DNA from 2 places in the Streptococcus cristatus AS 1.3089 genome. Region 2 is predicted to be linked to the other one. Evidence: riboswitches for the same ligand, from Rfam matches in the RefSeq annotation. Region 2 holds a riboswitch; the other holds the start of a gene.
What was found. Region 2 has a riboswitch for preQ1 ahead of I872_RS02075 (QueT transporter family protein). Riboswitches for the same ligand answer to the same signal wherever they lie in the genome.
Positions count from the first base shown of each region.

Region 1: it holds a riboswitch for preQ1, as region 2 does, so the genes downstream of both, I872_RS03760 (nucleoside hydrolase) here and I872_RS02075 (QueT transporter family protein) in region 2, are expected to answer to the same signal.

Region 1 covers NC_021175.1:780,989-789,084, reverse strand. The annotation lists gene I872_RS03790 (FAD-containing oxidoreductase) at 1-636, shown strand, start outside; gene I872_RS03785 (NAD(P)/FAD-dependent oxidoreductase) at 746-1,714, shown strand; gene whiA (DNA-binding protein WhiA) at 1,747-2,658, opposite strand; gene I872_RS03775 (YvcK family protein) at 2,655-3,632, opposite strand; gene rapZ (RNase adapter RapZ) at 3,629-4,519, opposite strand; gene I872_RS03765 (RidA family protein) at 4,588-4,968, opposite strand; PreQ1 riboswitch class I at 5,102-5,146, shown strand; gene I872_RS03760 (nucleoside hydrolase) at 5,268-6,245, shown strand; gene I872_RS03755 (LytS/YhcK type 5TM receptor domain-containing protein) at 6,250-6,816, shown strand; gene I872_RS03750 (aspartate carbamoyltransferase catalytic subunit) at 6,962-7,879, opposite strand; gene I872_RS03745 (uracil-xanthine permease family protein) at 7,936-8,096, opposite strand, start outside.
Region 2 covers NC_021175.1:411,750-419,845, reverse strand. The annotation lists gene pulA (type I pullulanase) at 1-2,020, opposite strand, end outside; gene I872_RS02085 (diacylglycerol kinase family lipid kinase) at 2,035-2,994, opposite strand; gene ligA (NAD-dependent DNA ligase LigA) at 3,003-4,961, opposite strand; gene I872_RS02075 (QueT transporter family protein) at 5,068-5,583, opposite strand; PreQ1 riboswitch class II at 5,581-5,703, opposite strand; gene I872_RS02070 (GtrA family protein) at 5,732-6,172, shown strand; gene I872_RS02065 (B3/B4 domain-containing protein) at 6,244-6,951, opposite strand; gene I872_RS02060 (MarR family winged helix-turn-helix transcriptional regulator) at 6,960-7,409, opposite strand; gene I872_RS02055 (hypothetical protein) at 7,826-8,096, opposite strand, start outside.

The DNA of each region.
Region 1 (8,096 bases), 370 kb from region 2:
GGTGATGAAGTTGTGGTTGTGACAGAGGATGGAGAATTCCGCTTTGATGCCCTGCTCTATGCTACTGGCCGTAAGCCGAATGTTGAGCCACTGCAGTTGGAAAATACAGATATCGAGCTGACAGAGCGCGGCGCTATTAAGGTCAATAAACACTTGGAAACATCTGTACCTGGAGTTTTTGCAGCGGGTGATGTCAATGGCGGTCTGCAGTTCACTTATATCTCACTGGATGACTTCCGTATCCTTTATAGCTATCTGGCTGGTGACGGAAGCTACACACTGGAAGACCGTAAAAACGTCCCTACCAGCATGTTCATCACACCGCCTTTGGCTCAAATCGGATTGACCGAAAAGGAAGCCAAAGAGCAAGGACTGCCGATTGCAGTTAAGGAGATTCCAGTCGCAGCAATGCCTCGCGGACATGTCAATGCTGACTTACGCGGTGCCTTCAAGGCCGTTGTCAACACAGAGACCAAGGAAATTGTTGGGGCAACAATCTTCTCAGCAGGGGCTCAGGAAATTATCAATATCCTGACTGTAGCCATGGATAATAAGATTCCTTATACCTACTTGAGCAAGCAAATCTTCACCCACCCAACGCTGGCTGAAAACCTCAATGATTTATTTGCTATCTAATGTTAAGCCCCTGATGGGGCTTTTACAATACCTACAAAAATTTAATTACATTTCAACCTATTTTTGTGATACAATAATCCTAGTTTATTTTAAAAGATTGAGGGAAATTATGTCTGAACTGTATGATATTACGATTGTCGGCGGCGGTCCAGTTGGCCTATTCGCAGCTTTTTACGCTCATTTGCGCCAAGCCAAGGTGAAAATCATTGATTCTCTGCCTCAGCTGGGCGGTCAGCCGGCCATTCTCTACCCAGAGAAGAAGATTCTGGATGTGCCGGGCTTTACTAATTTGACTGGCGAAGAATTGACTCAGCGTCTGATTGAGCAGCTGGAAACTTTCCAGACTGAGATTTGCCTCAATGAAACAGTGCTGGATATCGTCAAATCTGATGATGGCTTCACCATTACGACTTCTAAAGCCCAGCATCAGACCAAAACCATTATTATCGCCATGGGAGGCGGCGCCTTCAAACCGAGGGCCTTGGAGCTAGACGATGCTGAAGCCTACAGCAACCTCCACTATCACGTTTCAAACATCAGCCAGTACGCTGGCAAAAAGGTTGTTGTTCTGGGTGGCGGCGACTCGGCTGTTGACTGGGCGCTAGCTTTTGAAAAGATTGCAGAAACCAGTCTGGTTCATCGTCGGGACAACTTTCGGGCTTTAGAGCATAGTGTGGAAGAACTCAAGGCTTCTAGCGTTGAAATTAAGACACCGTTTGTTCCTAGTCGCTTGGTCGGCGAAAACGGCAAGATAACCCACTTGGAAATCATTAAAGTCAAAGGAGAAGAAAGCCAGCTTCTGCCTCTGGATCATCTCTTTGTTAACTACGGTTTTAAATCTTCTGTCGGCAATCTCAAAGATTGGGGCTTGGAGCTCAACCGTCACAAGATTTTGGTCAACAGCAAGCAGGAAACTTCCGTACCAGGTATCTATGCAGCCGGAGACTGCTGTAGCTACGAGGGGAAAATTGACCTAATTGCGACTGGGCACGGTGAGGCACCTACTGCTGTCAACAATGCCATTAACCATATTTATCCTGATCAAAAAGTCCAACCCAAACATTCTACAAGCCTATAAAAAACAGCTGCCGAGCTTAAGCTCAGCAGCTTTTATAATTCATCTGCGATTTTATTGATCTTTCTCAAGCGATGATTGACACCGCTCTTAGTTAGAGGCCGGCTCAGACTATCAGCTAGCTGCTGGATCGAATAGTCCGGATGCTGGATACGAAGTTGAGCAACCTCCTGCAGGTCTACAGGTAAACTCTCAATGCCGATATTATCGCTGATTTTGGCAATATTGTTGATGGTTTTCATACTGGCTGTGACCGTGCGAGCGATGTTCGCTGTCTCCGCATTATTGGCGCGATTGAGGTCATTGCGCGCTTCCCGCATGAGCTTAAGAGATTCAAACTCAGCCATGGCTTCCATAGCACCGATGACAATGAGAAAATCCATGATGTCCTCAGCTCTCTGCAGATAAGTAACAGCCCCCTTCTTGCGCTCAATGGTCTTGGCATCCAGCAGAAAACGCCGCATCAAGGCAGCCAAGTCCTCAGCATGATCCAGATAAACGGACAGTATTTCCAGCTGGTACTTGCCCGAGTCTGGCTCCCGCATACTACCACTAGCAAGAAAGGCTCCCCTCAGATAGGAGCGACTGGCTTCGTCATCTGACAGAATAGCCTTGTCAATCCCTGCCTCGATACCAAAAAAGGAGTCAGCCAAGTGCAGATCAGAAAGGATTTCTTCAACTTTCTGATCCAGAAATACTGTATAAACGCGATTCTTGCGCAGATTGGTCTTCTGATGGTGGCGAATTTCTGACTTGACCTGATAAAGCTCCAACAACAGCTCATAGAGATGGCGGGCAATCTTAGCATTTTCTGTTGAAATGGATAAGGTAAGGCCAGACGAAGAAATTCCCAAGCTACCAGCCATCTTGATGATGGCAGCCAACTCGTTTTTGTCTTTTACAGATAAGCTTAAAAGCTCTTCTTTTACCTTCACTGTAAAACTCATTTGCGCACCTGTATAATCTGCATCAATTCGTCAACAAGCAACTCTCCGTCATGGAAAGCTCCGCCATTTTCCAAACGAAGAAAATTCGAGGAAATGACTCGTGGAACTTGCTCCTGCAGCCCTCGAAAATTATGATCAACCTGAACTAAATATTCATCAAATTTATTGCTATTCATATACTCGCGCGGGACCGGTTCTATATTGACCAAGACAGTATCAATGAACTTTTTGCCCAGATGACGATGCAAGACTTGAACATGGTCGCTGTCTGAAAAGTGCTCGGTTTCGCCGCGTTGAGTCATAATGTTGCAGACATAGGCCACTTCTGCCTTGGTCTCTAAGAGGGCTTGACCAATTTCCTCAATCACGAGATTTGGCAAGATGGAGGTGAAAAGGGAACCCGGCCCCAGTACCACCATGTCGCTATCCAAAATACTCTGGACCACCTTTCTACTGGCAACAGGCTTTTCATCATCATAGGTATTGGTCACATAGACCCGCTCAATCATACCAGCCTTACTAGCTAGATTGCTCTCACCGACAACTTCCGTTCCATCTGTAAACACAGCATGCAAAGTCAGCGGAGTGTCGCTTGAGGGGTAGATTTTACCTGTTGTATGGAAAAACTTGGTCAGAAGCTGCATGGCGTTATAGGTAGAGCCCTGCATTTCGGAAATGCCTGCAATAATCAGGTTCCCCAGAGGATGACCTGCCAAAACACCGTCTCCTTCGGCAAAGCGATACTGGAAGACCTTCTCATAAAACTTTGGCATGTCAGACATGGCTACTAAAACATTTCGCAAATCACCCGGAGGAGTCAGCTGTTGGATATTTTTCCGCAGCTCTCCAGAACTGCCGCCGTCATCTGCTACTGTGACAATGGCTGTGATTTCCACTTCTTTTTTCCGCAGACTGTCCAAGATAACTGAGATTCCTGTGCCGCCACCAATGACTGTGATTCTTGGTTTTCTCATGAGCGGTTCACCGTTTCCTTCCGACGATTTTTGTCGCGATGGCTGGCATTGACTGGCCAGTTTTTTGCTAAATCATCCGCCAAACGTTGCGCAAAGGCTACGCTACGGTGCTGTCCGCCCGTGCAGCCGACCGCGATGGTCAGTACGGACTTGCCTTCCTTTTGATAGCCCGGCAAAATCGGCTCAATCAGACCCAGTAAATGCTGGTAAAATTCTTCAGACTCCGCATGGTTCATGACATAGTCAAAGACATCCTTGTCCAATCCTGTTTGATTACGCAGCTCAGGTTTATAGTAGGGATTTGGCAGGAAACGCACATCAAAGACCAAGTCTGCATCCAGAGGCAAGCCGTATTTGAAACCAAAACTCATAACCTCAATGCGGAAACTGTGCATTTCATCTTGATTGGAAAACTGTTCAGAAATCGTTTTTCTAAGCTCCCGTGGCGTCAAATCCGTTGTATCAACGACATTTTGACTGAGGTTCTTCAGAGGCGCCAAGAGTTCACGCTCCAGCTTTATTCCATCTAAAATCCGCCCGTCAGCTGCCAAGGGATGACTTCGTCGGGTTTCTTTATAGCGAGCCACCAATTCCTTATCAGCCGCATCCAAAAATAGAATTTTAAAATCAATTTCCGTACTTCTTTCCAGCTCATCCAGAATATCCTGAATCTCCAAAAAGAAGGAACGACTCCGCATATCAACAACCAGAGCCAGTTTGTCATTGTCAGTGGTTCCTTCGACCAGCTGCAAAAACTTTGGTACTAGAGTCGGTGGCATATTATCAATGGTAAAATAGCCCAAATCCTCAAAAGACTGGATAGCAACTGTCTTTCCAGCACCGCTCATTCCTGTCACAATCACTAATTGAATCTTGTGTTCAGCCATTCTTTCTCCCTTCGTCTAACATTTTATTTCTAAAAAGGGATGGGAAACTTCCCAGCCCCAAGCATTTATTACACAATCTCGGCAATGACTTCAATTTCGATTTTAACATCACGAGGTAAGCGAGCCACTTCTACTGCCGAACGAGCTGGAAACTCGCTCTTAAAGGCTGTTTTGTAGACTTCATTAAATGGAACAAAATCATTGATATCACTTAGGAAGCAGGTTGCCTTGACCACATGGTCAAAATCTGTTCCAGCTGCTTCTAAAATGGCTCCTACATTTTTCAAAACCTGCTGAGTCTGCTCTTCAATCGTTGCACCTACAATTTCTCCTGTCTCTGGTGACAAAGGAATCTGACCACTTGCAAATAAAAGGTTGCCAACGATTTTTCCTTGGACGTATGGTCCGATTGCTGCTGGTGCTTTATCTGTTTGTACTATTTTTGCCATTGTATTCTCCTCATTTCTTTTATCTTACTTATTATATCATAAAGTCAAAAGACTGACTATTCTTGTCCCCCTTCCCATTGACTTTTAGGCGATTTTTCATTATGATAGTAAATGCATAATTCAAAACACTTGTTTTGGACTGGTTCGCAAACTTCCCAGTATAAAAAACTAAGTACCCTTATATTCTAAAGTAATGTAATTGCGCATAGTTTTTTCTGGTGTCCTGCCGCTTTGGCAGAACTAACTGAGAGGTTGAGACGGAGGTTTCAGCCTTATTTTATTTCTCAAAAGGAGGACCTATGAAAAGAAAAGTTATTATTGACTGCGATCCTGGCATAGACGACAGCCTAGCCCTGCTCTATGCCCTGCAACACCCTGACTTAGAGGTCATGGCTTTGACCATAGTTGCTGGAAATGTCCCAGTGGAACTTGGTCTTGAAAATGCCTTTAAAATCCTAGAAAGGCTGAATCGGCTAGATATTCCAGTTTATGTAGGAGCCGACAAGCCATTGGTTCGTGACTTCGTCTCTGCTCAGGACACCCACGGCATGGATGGATTGGGGGAAAGCGGGATAACAAGAAGCAGTTCCACCCAAGCCCAGCCACAAGCTGCTTATGACTTTCTGGCAGACTACTTCCAAACCAATAAGAATACTTCTATCATCGCACTAGGACCTTTGACCAATATTGCCTTGGCTCTTAGGAAAAATCCTAACCTTGGGCAACATCTAGACCGATTTGTCAGCATGGGAGGCAGCTACAAATCGCATGGCAACTGCTCACCCGTAGCGGAGTACAACTACTGGTGCGATCCACATGCAGCCCAAGAAACCTACGAAAAACTTGAAAAAAAGATTGAAATGGTCGGTCTAGATGTCACTCGAAAGATTGTCTTGACGCCTAATCTATTGGAATATATGCGTTTTATCAATCCTGAAGTCGCTGACTTTGTCGGAAAAATCACTCGTTTTTACTGGGATTTTCATTGGGAGTATGAGCATATCATCGGCTGTGTCATCAACGATCCGTTGGCTGTTGCCCATTTCCTGCATGAAGACCTTTGTCAAGGCTTTGACTCCTTCGTAGACCTCGCAACGGAAGGCATTGCCGTGGGACAAACGCTAGTTGATGCCTATAATTTTTATGGTAAGGAAGTCAATGCCAAGGTACTGACCCAAGTAAACACCCACCTCTTCTTTCAGGATTTTCTCTCCGTGATACTCAACATTTCAAAGGAAATCATCTGCCAAGATATAGAAACTTTAAATTTAGGATAAGATTATGAAAAAAACATCACCATTTACCATTACATTTACAGCTATCTGCATCGCTCTAAACTATGTTGGTGCCAACATCGCACTTTTTCTAAAACTTCCTGTTTATTTGGATACGTTTGGAACGATATTAGCCAGCCTTGTTTTAGGACCTATTTTCGGAGTAGGAACTGCGGTTGCCAGTGCTCTTATTAGCGCTTTTACAACAGACATTTCTGCTATTTATTTCTCTCCAGTAGCCATTCTTTTGGCTCTGCTCGTCTCAGTCTTTTTCACTTCTGATTCAAAACCAAGACTAAATCTTCTCTGGAAAACATTTCTAGTTTCCCTGCCAGCTACTGCTTTGGCCTCTCTGATTACCGTCATTGTCTTCAAAGGAATTACCCCAAGCGGCTCTAGTATTATCGTTCAGGGTTTACACGGTTTAGGCTTAGATTTGGTCACCAGCACCATCATCGTCCAAGCTCTAACCGACTATGCAGACCGACTCATCGTTATTGGGGTCAGTCTCGTCTTCATCCCACAACTCAAAAAAGTCATCCCAAGAATCTTTGCAAAATCCAGCAATGCATAAATCAAAAGAACTACTCAGAAAATATAATTTCGAGTAGTTCTTTTGATTTTAACATTTGTTTTTTATAAGTCTTTAAGATTAAGTTTAAAAAAGGAATAGGCAGACCCTTCTAGAGTCCAATCCTACTCCCAAGCTACATTTGAGATTAATTTCGTCCTTTGAGAACAGCCTCAATGATAGCCATTCTGACAAAGACGCCATTTGTCATTTGTTCTACAATCCGAGATTTTGGAGCTTCAACCAAATGGTCCGCAATTTCTACATCGCGATTGACAGGCGCTGGGTGCATCAGGATAGCGGTATCCTTCATACGATCATAGCGCTCTTGCGTCAACCCATGAAGTTTATGATAATTTTCCTTAGAGAAAATAGAGTTGTAGTCATGGCGCTCATGCTGCACACGAAGGAACATCATCACGTCCACTTGGTCAATCACTTCATCAATGGTTACGAACTTACCATAATCAGCAAATTCCGCACTTCTCCACTCATCTGGACCAGCAAAGAAGAGCTCAGCGCCAAGACGTTTCAAGATTTGCATATTAGACTTGGCTACACGTGAGTGATCAAGGTCACCAGCGATAGCTACTTTCAAACCATCGAAATGACCGAATTCTTGGTAAATTGTCATCAAGTCAAGTAAACTTTGGCTTGGGTGCTGACCAGAACCATCACCACCATTTACGATGGAAGTTGTAATCGTTGGGCTCTCGACCAATTCTTTATAGTAGTCCACCTCGGGGTGACGGATAACACAGACATCAACACCGAGAGCTGACATAGTCAAAATCGTGTCATACAAGGTTTCTCCCTTATTGACTGAGCTTGTCTTGACATCAAAGTCAAGCAGGTCACACCCAAGTTTTAATTCAGCTACTTCAAAAGCCTTGTGAGTCCGAGTCGAAGGTTCAAAGAAAAGATTCGAAATGATATGCTGCTCATCATACTGGACCTTTGCGCCGTTTTTAAATTCAATTCCACGCTTGATCAAAGCCATTACTTCTTCGTTCGTAAGGTGTTCCATAGATACAAGATTTTTAAGTGCGATTTGATTTGATGACATGATGTTATACTCCTTTTATATTAAAAACTTTGGACAAATGTAGCAATCTCGTCAGCCTAATTTTTAGGTTCTGGCAGGATGAGGTAGAGAGCAATTCCCAGAACAGTTGATAGAGCAACCCCTGAAATTTGCAAACCTGATAGTTGCAGGGTCAGACCACCGATACCAGATACCAGAATGACACTGGCAATCAGCAGGTTCTTTTTGTTGTCAAAAT
Region 2 (8,096 bases):
GCTTGATATAATCAATACTCTCCTGATGTTGGCTGATCAATTCCCAATTCACTTGGTTGACTGCATCGGGAGCATTGTAGCTGTTCATTGCTCTGTCACGATCGCTAGGCAGGACTTGGCCCTCTTCTCCTGTTCCTACTAGTTTCGTGCGAGAAAATTCTTGTCCCAATTCCATAAATGCCATTCCCTGCATGAGCAAGTTCATAGCTGTTGCCAGCTCAATTCTTTTCGTCCGAATGACCTCATCATCATCTGGGTGCAAGTCAACCAGCAAGTCATGCAGGTTGAAATTATCATGCGCCTCCACATAATTAAGAACTTGAGTTGGTGTCAAATAAGAGCCTAACTCACTGCTGCCCAGAATGGCTTTAGCTATGATATCCTCAGTCGCTTGTCCGCTCACATAACCAGCTTTCAAGCCACCATAGACTTCAGCACCTTTCACTGCATCACGCTGGGTATCATTGAAGAAGCCAATTCGCGGCAGTTGATAAGCATTGTCTTTCTTAGCCTTGTCCTCTGACATCAGGCCTGTTCCCATATCCCAACCTTCACCATAAAGCAAAATCCGTGGATCAATTTTATCCATTTCTTCTCGGATGATATTCATGGTGGTGACATCATGAATTCCCATCAAATCAAAGCGGAAGCCATCCACATTAAATTCTTCTACCCAGTAACGAAGTGAATCAATCATGAATTTGCGGAACATTTCATGCTCACTGGCCGTCTCACTGCCGACACCTGTACCATTCTGGAAAGAACCGTTGGGATTCATCCGGTAGTAATAATCGGGAACCGTTGACTGAAAGGCTGAGTCAAAGGTGGAATAAATATGATTGTAAACCACATCCAAGGTCACAGAAATCCCTGCATCGTGGTAAGCCTGAATCATGGTTTTCAAATCTCGGATAGCCTGACCCGGATCATCTGGATTGGAAGAAAAACTGGTTTCTGGTGCATTATAGTTCTGCGGATCATAGCCCCAGTTATAAGTAACTTGGCCATTTTCGTCATAGTCCTTATGTCGGTCAGAAACCGGCTGGAGCTGCACCACATTGATACCTAGATTGCGAATGTAATCAAAAGTGCTTTGGTCTCCCTGACCATTTCTAGTACCGCTTTGACATGCCCCCAAAAAAGTCCCTCGCAAATGTTCTGCGATACCAGAACTAGGCGATTTGCTAATATCTCGGATATGCATCTCATAGATGACCGCCTGATTTGGATTATCTAAACGCCAAGTTGCCTCCTTGCCTTGACATACCTTAAAACCAGCAACAGTCTTGTCCTGTTCGGCAACAATAGCTGAGCGCTTGCCATCTGGACTGGTAGCAATTGTATAAGGATCGCGCGTCAAAAAATGCTGGTTTTCAAAATGAACATGATACTGGTAGGCCTTGCCAGCTAAATCTTCTGGCACTTCCACCGACCAAACTCCGATTGTATTTTTAGCATGATCGTGCGAGTAAATCTCTCCCTTTTCCATAGGGAATTCTTTATAAACAGCTGCTTGATTATCGGAAGTTTTATAAACTACCAATTCAACTTTTTTGGCTGTCGGAGCCCAAACTTTAAACTCATTTACTTGCCCATGCAGACGATGCCCAAGCCAACCTTGGTAGCCCCAGCATTCGTCAAAATAATCCGACCGCATAGCTACATCAAAATTATGAGGACGTCGCCGCGAATATTGGTGGCTCGTCGTCGCCGCTTGCAAGGAATAGTAGACCTGATGATCGCCTTCAATCAACCAAACCTCTGTGGACAAATGAACTGGCAATAAGTCAATGTGGTAGTCGCAAGATTGGCTGGACCAGTCTGAACGCTTGACAATCACATGAGCCTGACTAAGGGGCTCCCAACTTTTAAAAGATAGTTCTCCCTGAATACCAAAATAATCTAGTTTAGAAAAAGGGGCTTCTTTTCCCCACTGATCCGTCTGCCACTGCCACAAATCATAAGAAAAGTAATCTCCCTTAGGATTGTGGTAATGGACAATGACCTTATAGTCTAGCATTTTCATTTATCTCTTCATTCTAATTTTTCTAAGGAAAGAGCGCTCTCATCGATTTCATCTATATTGGCGAAAAACTCCAGATGATTATGCAAAACTTCCAATTCTACTGGTGTATCTCCTCCGTACTCACCGTCCAGATTCAACATAAAAGGTGCTTTTTTATCCAATACTTCTAGCTTCAATTTGCTGGTTTTCAGATATTCAACATTGGCATCCGTCACATGTTGACCACCATTAATCGCCTGTATGATGAGACTAAGCATATCAAACAACTTAGCCGTTTTTACAAGAATCAAGGTGAAATTTCCATCGTCCAGTTTTGTATCTGGCGCTAGTTTTTCAAAGCCTCCGATAGAATTGGTCAAGGCTGCAAAGACAAGCGAAATCTTGCCCTCAAAAACACCATGGTCATGCTCAATCCGTACCTTACGGGATTTGGAGCGTGGCAGCATTTTGGCCCCTTCGGCTACATAAGCCAGATAGCCTAGACGGGTCTTGACCTCACTAGGGACACTGTAAGTCAGCTCTGTCAGAGTGCCCGCCGCCGCAATGTTGATAAAGTATTTGCTGCCATAAGCCCGACCGATATCCATCTGAATCGTCTGATTTTTCTCGATAATCCGAGCTGCAGCTACTGGATCTCCCATCGGAATTTTCAAGGCACGCGCATAATCATTGGTTGTACCGGTTGGGATGAAAGCCAGCTTGGGGCGCACATCTAGGCCCGCAACCCCATTTACTACTTCATTTATAGTCCCATCTCCACCAGCTGCTATGACCAAATCAAAACCTGCCTTGGCTGCCCTTTCAGCTTCCCGCCGAGCAGAGAAAGGCTCTGGAGTCGTCTGGTAGGCACTGGTTTCATAGCCAACATCTTCCAAAACATCCAAGACTTCGGCAATATTTTTTTTGATAATTTCCTGCCCAGAAGTTGGGTTATAAATCAATCTTGCTTTTTTTATCTTATTTTCCATACTCAGCCTCACAAGCTATCTAGCCAATCCTCGTCCCGAATCTCGATTCCAAGTTCTTGGGCTTTGGTCAATTTGCTGCCTGCGTCGCTGCCTGCCACCACCAAATCTGTCTTTTTAGACACACTTCCAGCGACATTTGCACCCAAGCTCAGCAATTTTTCTTTAGCTTGATTCCGTGTTAATTTTTGTAATTTTCCGGTCAATACGACTGTTTTGCCAGCGAGAGCGGCATCAGCTGCCACTTTCTCCCCCAGATAGTCTAGGTTGACGCCAGCTTCTTGCAATTCCCGTAGGAGAAGCTGACTGCCTTCCTGCTCAAAGTAAGAATGCAGACTCTGCGCGATAACCGTACCCAAGCTGTCAATAGAAGAAATTTCCTCTTGACTGGCCTGAGACAGCTTGATCATATCGTGGAATTTCTCCATCAAAATCCGACTAGCCTTGCTTCCCACGTGACGGATTCCCAAACCAAAGAGCAATTTCTCTGCTGAGTTTTCCTTGGAAGCTTGAATGGCAGTATACAATTTATTCGCTGATTTTTCCTTAAAGCCGTCCAAGGTCAGCAAATCTTCTACAGAAAGTCGGTAAATTCCAGCCACATCCTTGACCAAGTCCTTATCAAAGACCTTTTCGACCACTGCTGGACCAAGGCCAGTAATATTCATGGCATCTCGGCTGGCAAAGTGGATCAATCCTTCCTTGATCTGAGCTGGACAAAGCGGGTTGATGCAGCGCAGAGCCACTTCGTCCTCGAAATGCACCAGCTCGCTCTCACAGCTCGGACAGTGACTTGGTATTTCCAAAGCCTCTTCTGAGACCCGCTTGGATTCTACCACGCGCAAGACAGCAGGAATAATATCTCCCGCTTTATAGACGATAACTGTGTCTTTCTGACGAATATCCTTCTCTGCAATATAATCCACATTGTGCAAGGTTGCTCGGCTAACAGTCGTCCCCGCCAGCTGAACTGGCGTCAAGTTCGCCGTTGGAGTCACAACTCCCGTCCGACCAACTGTCCAGTCAACAGACAGAAGCTGGGCTTCCTTTTCCTCAGCTGGAAACTTATAAGCAATGGCCCACTTGGGTGCCTTGACAGTAAAGCCAAGCTCCTCTTGCACCGCCAAATCATTGACCTTGATAACGATACCGTCAATCTCATAAGGAAGACTGTCCCGCTCCTGAGCAATCTTTTCGATAAATTCCCAAACGCCATCAATCGAATCCGCTAGAAAATGAATCGGATTGACTGAGAATCCCAAAGCCGCTAGCTTATTCAAAACTGCTTCTTGGCTGCCAGCCTGAGTCGGACTGGCTTCTTGGTAGAGGAAGGTTGCTAGATTGCGCTTGACCACAACTGCTGTATCTAACTGTCGCAGGGTTCCTGCTGCCGCATTGCGAGGATTGGCAAATTCAGGCTCACCGTTCTCCTGACGCAGTTGATTGACCGCATCAAAGGAAGCCTTGGGCATGTAACACTCTCCGCGAACCGTAATGTCTAGCGGTTCTTTCAAGGTCAGAGGAATATCCTTAACCCGCTTGAGATTTTCCGTGATGTTTTCACCAACAGAGCCATCCCCCCGAGTCGCTCCTGCTACCAAGATTCCCTTTTCATAGGTCAGGGAAATAGAAAGCCCATCAATCTTGAGTTCACAAATATAGGAAACCTGAGGAAATTCCTTGCGGATTCGTTGATCAAAAGCCATTAATTCTTCACGTGAAAAAGCATCCTGCAAACTAAAGAGAGGATACTGGTGCGGATATTTTTCAAATCCTTCTAAAATCTTCCCACCCACCCGATGGGCCGGGCTATCAGGCAGGATATCAGCTGGGTACTTTTCTTCTAACTCCACTAACTCGCGATAGAGTCTGTCATACTCGCTGTCCGATACGCTTGGCCTGTCTGCCGTATAGTATTCATGAGCATATCGGTTGAGCAATTTTACTAATTCTGACATTCTTTCTTTCATACTTCTATTTTATCATAAATATACAAAATCTTCCTCTATTTGTTTCCAATTATTCCTAAAAAGCAAAAGTACATAAAAAGAGCGGAAATGCCGCTCTCTGCCTGTCTTATCTTGTCAAATCAAGTTGTCTAGCAATAAGGTTAATAATCATAGCTCCAACTATCAAGGAAGCAAATTCTCCAATGCCTGCTGTGAACCAAGTCAATAAGAAAGGCAAGCCTTGTAAGAAATACAACTCTGCAGCGATCGTCACCATCGAAATAGAAAAGAAAATCGCAAAATAGAAGTGATCCAAACGAATCAAATCTTTGATCAGGTATTGATTCTTATAGCGACTAAAGAGGTAGACACCTAATGATAGGAAGACTAAAGTTGACCAACCGCCGACAAAGACATCAACGATTCCAAAGCTATAGAGATTGGCAATCATACAGCCAATGGTCACTCCCAGAATATATTTACGATTGTAAAAGGCCATAAAGTTCATCATTTCAGAAATTCTGAACTGGTAAGCACCGTAACTAATCGCATTTAAGGGAGGCGTGACGGTTAGGGCTACATAAATAGCAGCAACAATGGCAATGTGTGTCAAATCACGAACTGATAAGTTTTCTTGTTTCATGTTTTCTCCTTTAGCGCATGAGCGCGTGTAATATGCTTGGCGAAAGAAGTTAAGCGCCAAGGGTTGCCTTAGACGGAAAAGCTATCTCCTTCAAATCGACAACCTCACTAGTATAGCATAAATCCTAGAAATGTGATAGACTATGCTTATGAAAACTTTGATTAAAAAATTCTTTGACAATGAAGTCCTATCCTACCTCTTCTTTGGTGTGGCCACAACTGTCGTATCCGTTGTCAGTCGGATGCTCTGCTATGAATTAACGGGCAAGGAACTACTGGCTACGATAATTGGTGATATTCTGGGAATTCTCTTTGCCTTTGTGACCAACGATACCATCGTTTTCAAGCAAAAGAGACAGGGCTGGCCAGTACGACTGGTCAAATTTTTCACAGCCCGCCTTGCTACTATGGGCTTAAATTTACTATTGACTTTTATCTTTGTCACTAGCTTCCCGCAGATTATCGGTCAATTCGTCCACAACGATATTAAGATGGTCAACACCATTGAAACTTTAATTGCTCAAGTGCTGATTATCGTTCTCAACTACGTCTTCAGCAAGATTTTTGTCTTTAAAAATAAGGCAAGATAAGAATAGAGCAGCCTATTTCCCCCAAACAAAAACATCTGGACCAGATATTTCTGATCCAGATATTTTTATTTTTAGACTTCCAAGCTTGGATTTTCAGCTGTCAGGTGGGTAATATCACCCTTAACCCCAAAATAGTCCTCAATCAGAGTCTGAAGTTCCGTCATAGCTGCTTGGGCACGCGCCGCCTGCTCTCCATTGATGGCCTCGATAACCAAGATGGCGTCCTTGGTCTCTTCTGTCAGCATGGTTCGTTGCGCTTCTCGCCAGTTAAGGCAACGGCAGACCGCTCCCTCATCATCATAGTAGATGATTTCTTCAGGTAAAGCTGGTGCATCAGTCTCAGCTCCCAGTGGGAAAAATGCTTCGCCACCCTTGGCTTTTCCTAGATAAAGACCGCCGACAATTTTGTCCAAATCCTCACCGCCACAAGGAACAGCATAAGAGAGGGAAACGCTATTATAAATATCTACTAAAGGATTGATTGGGTTGAATTCCCGTCCTTGACTGACCCGCTTGAGCAGGGCTTCGATAGAGGAGCGCGCTCCTTTTTTGGTCTTGAATTGGCTGAAAGCCTGCCGCCACTCCTGAATGACATCGTTCTGAGTGAAGTTCTCATCTGGAATAAAGTCTGCTGCTCGCTTGGCTCCCTTATCCAGCAGGGATTTGAAATAAGGATCCTTACTTTCATCCACTCTATTATCCAGTCCCTTGACCACTAAAACACTAATCTGAGCTTCTGGAAACAAAGCCCAAAACTCATTTTCAACTGCAATTTTCATGTACTACCTCAATAATTTCTTTTCTGACCTTTTTTGACCAGCTCCCAGTCCTTGGTAATATTCTCTCGGACGCGAACCAGTAACTTCTCTAACTCTTTCCGCTCGTTTTCTGAAAAATTTTCCAACGAAACCTGCTCCGAATATTCGTTTTCCGCTAGGATAAAAGGATAGAGGGCTGCCCCCTTCTCGGTAACGAACCATTCCTTGTTCTTGCGGTTATTGGCTGCTGGCCGCTGTTCCAATAAACCTTTACTTTCTAGCTTCTTGACCGATCGAGCCACCGTCGAGCGATCTACCTTGAGCAAGTCTGACAGCTCCTCCTGGATAATCCCAGGATTCTCCGCAATCCGCACCAGATAGAGATACTGCCCCCGCGCCAAATCTATGTCACGAAACTCAATATTAGCGATGGAATCCAAAGCCCGAGCAATGATTCCAATCTCACGTAAAATTGACATACCTCCTCCTTCTGAAGATATTATAGCAGATTTTTATTGCAAATGCAATAAAAATCTTTAGAAATACTTATCTTAGAAAAATTCTATATAAAACTAAACCTCCGCACAGAAGTCTTTCTGCCTTTCCCTTATCTACACCATCAAAAAAGAGGCTAGGAAAAGGTCTTAGCCTCAATTTTTGTTAGAAATAGATACTGGGAAGGCTAGCTGATTGCTTGTTAAGCAACCTCTTGATATATTTGATAAAGGTCAGTACAATCGCTAGCTAGATTCTCTCGAGTATAGTCTTCACCTTTAAAATCCATTAGCGCAGCCTTATTGCTCACATCATGTAATACTACAATATCAAATCGGCATGAGAAGAGCATAGAAAAACCACCTGAAGGCAACTCAGGTGGAAAGCTTGGGATAGATAGTTATTTACTAATGCCTCGTTGCTTCTTAATATATTCCTTATACATTTTTGACTTTTTCCCATACCATTCTTCGATGGTATAACCATATTCCTCACGGTATTTCTCTTGGTTTTTATTGACTGCATTCAAGTTCTCTAGCGTTACTACATTGGACTTGAAAAATGATACCAAAAATAGTCCTAGTAAAATAGGTGCAATAGGTAATAAAGCAAGCAAGAGATACGCTAGGAAATGATTAAGCCCGTGAGTAAAGAGGTTGATTCCATACATC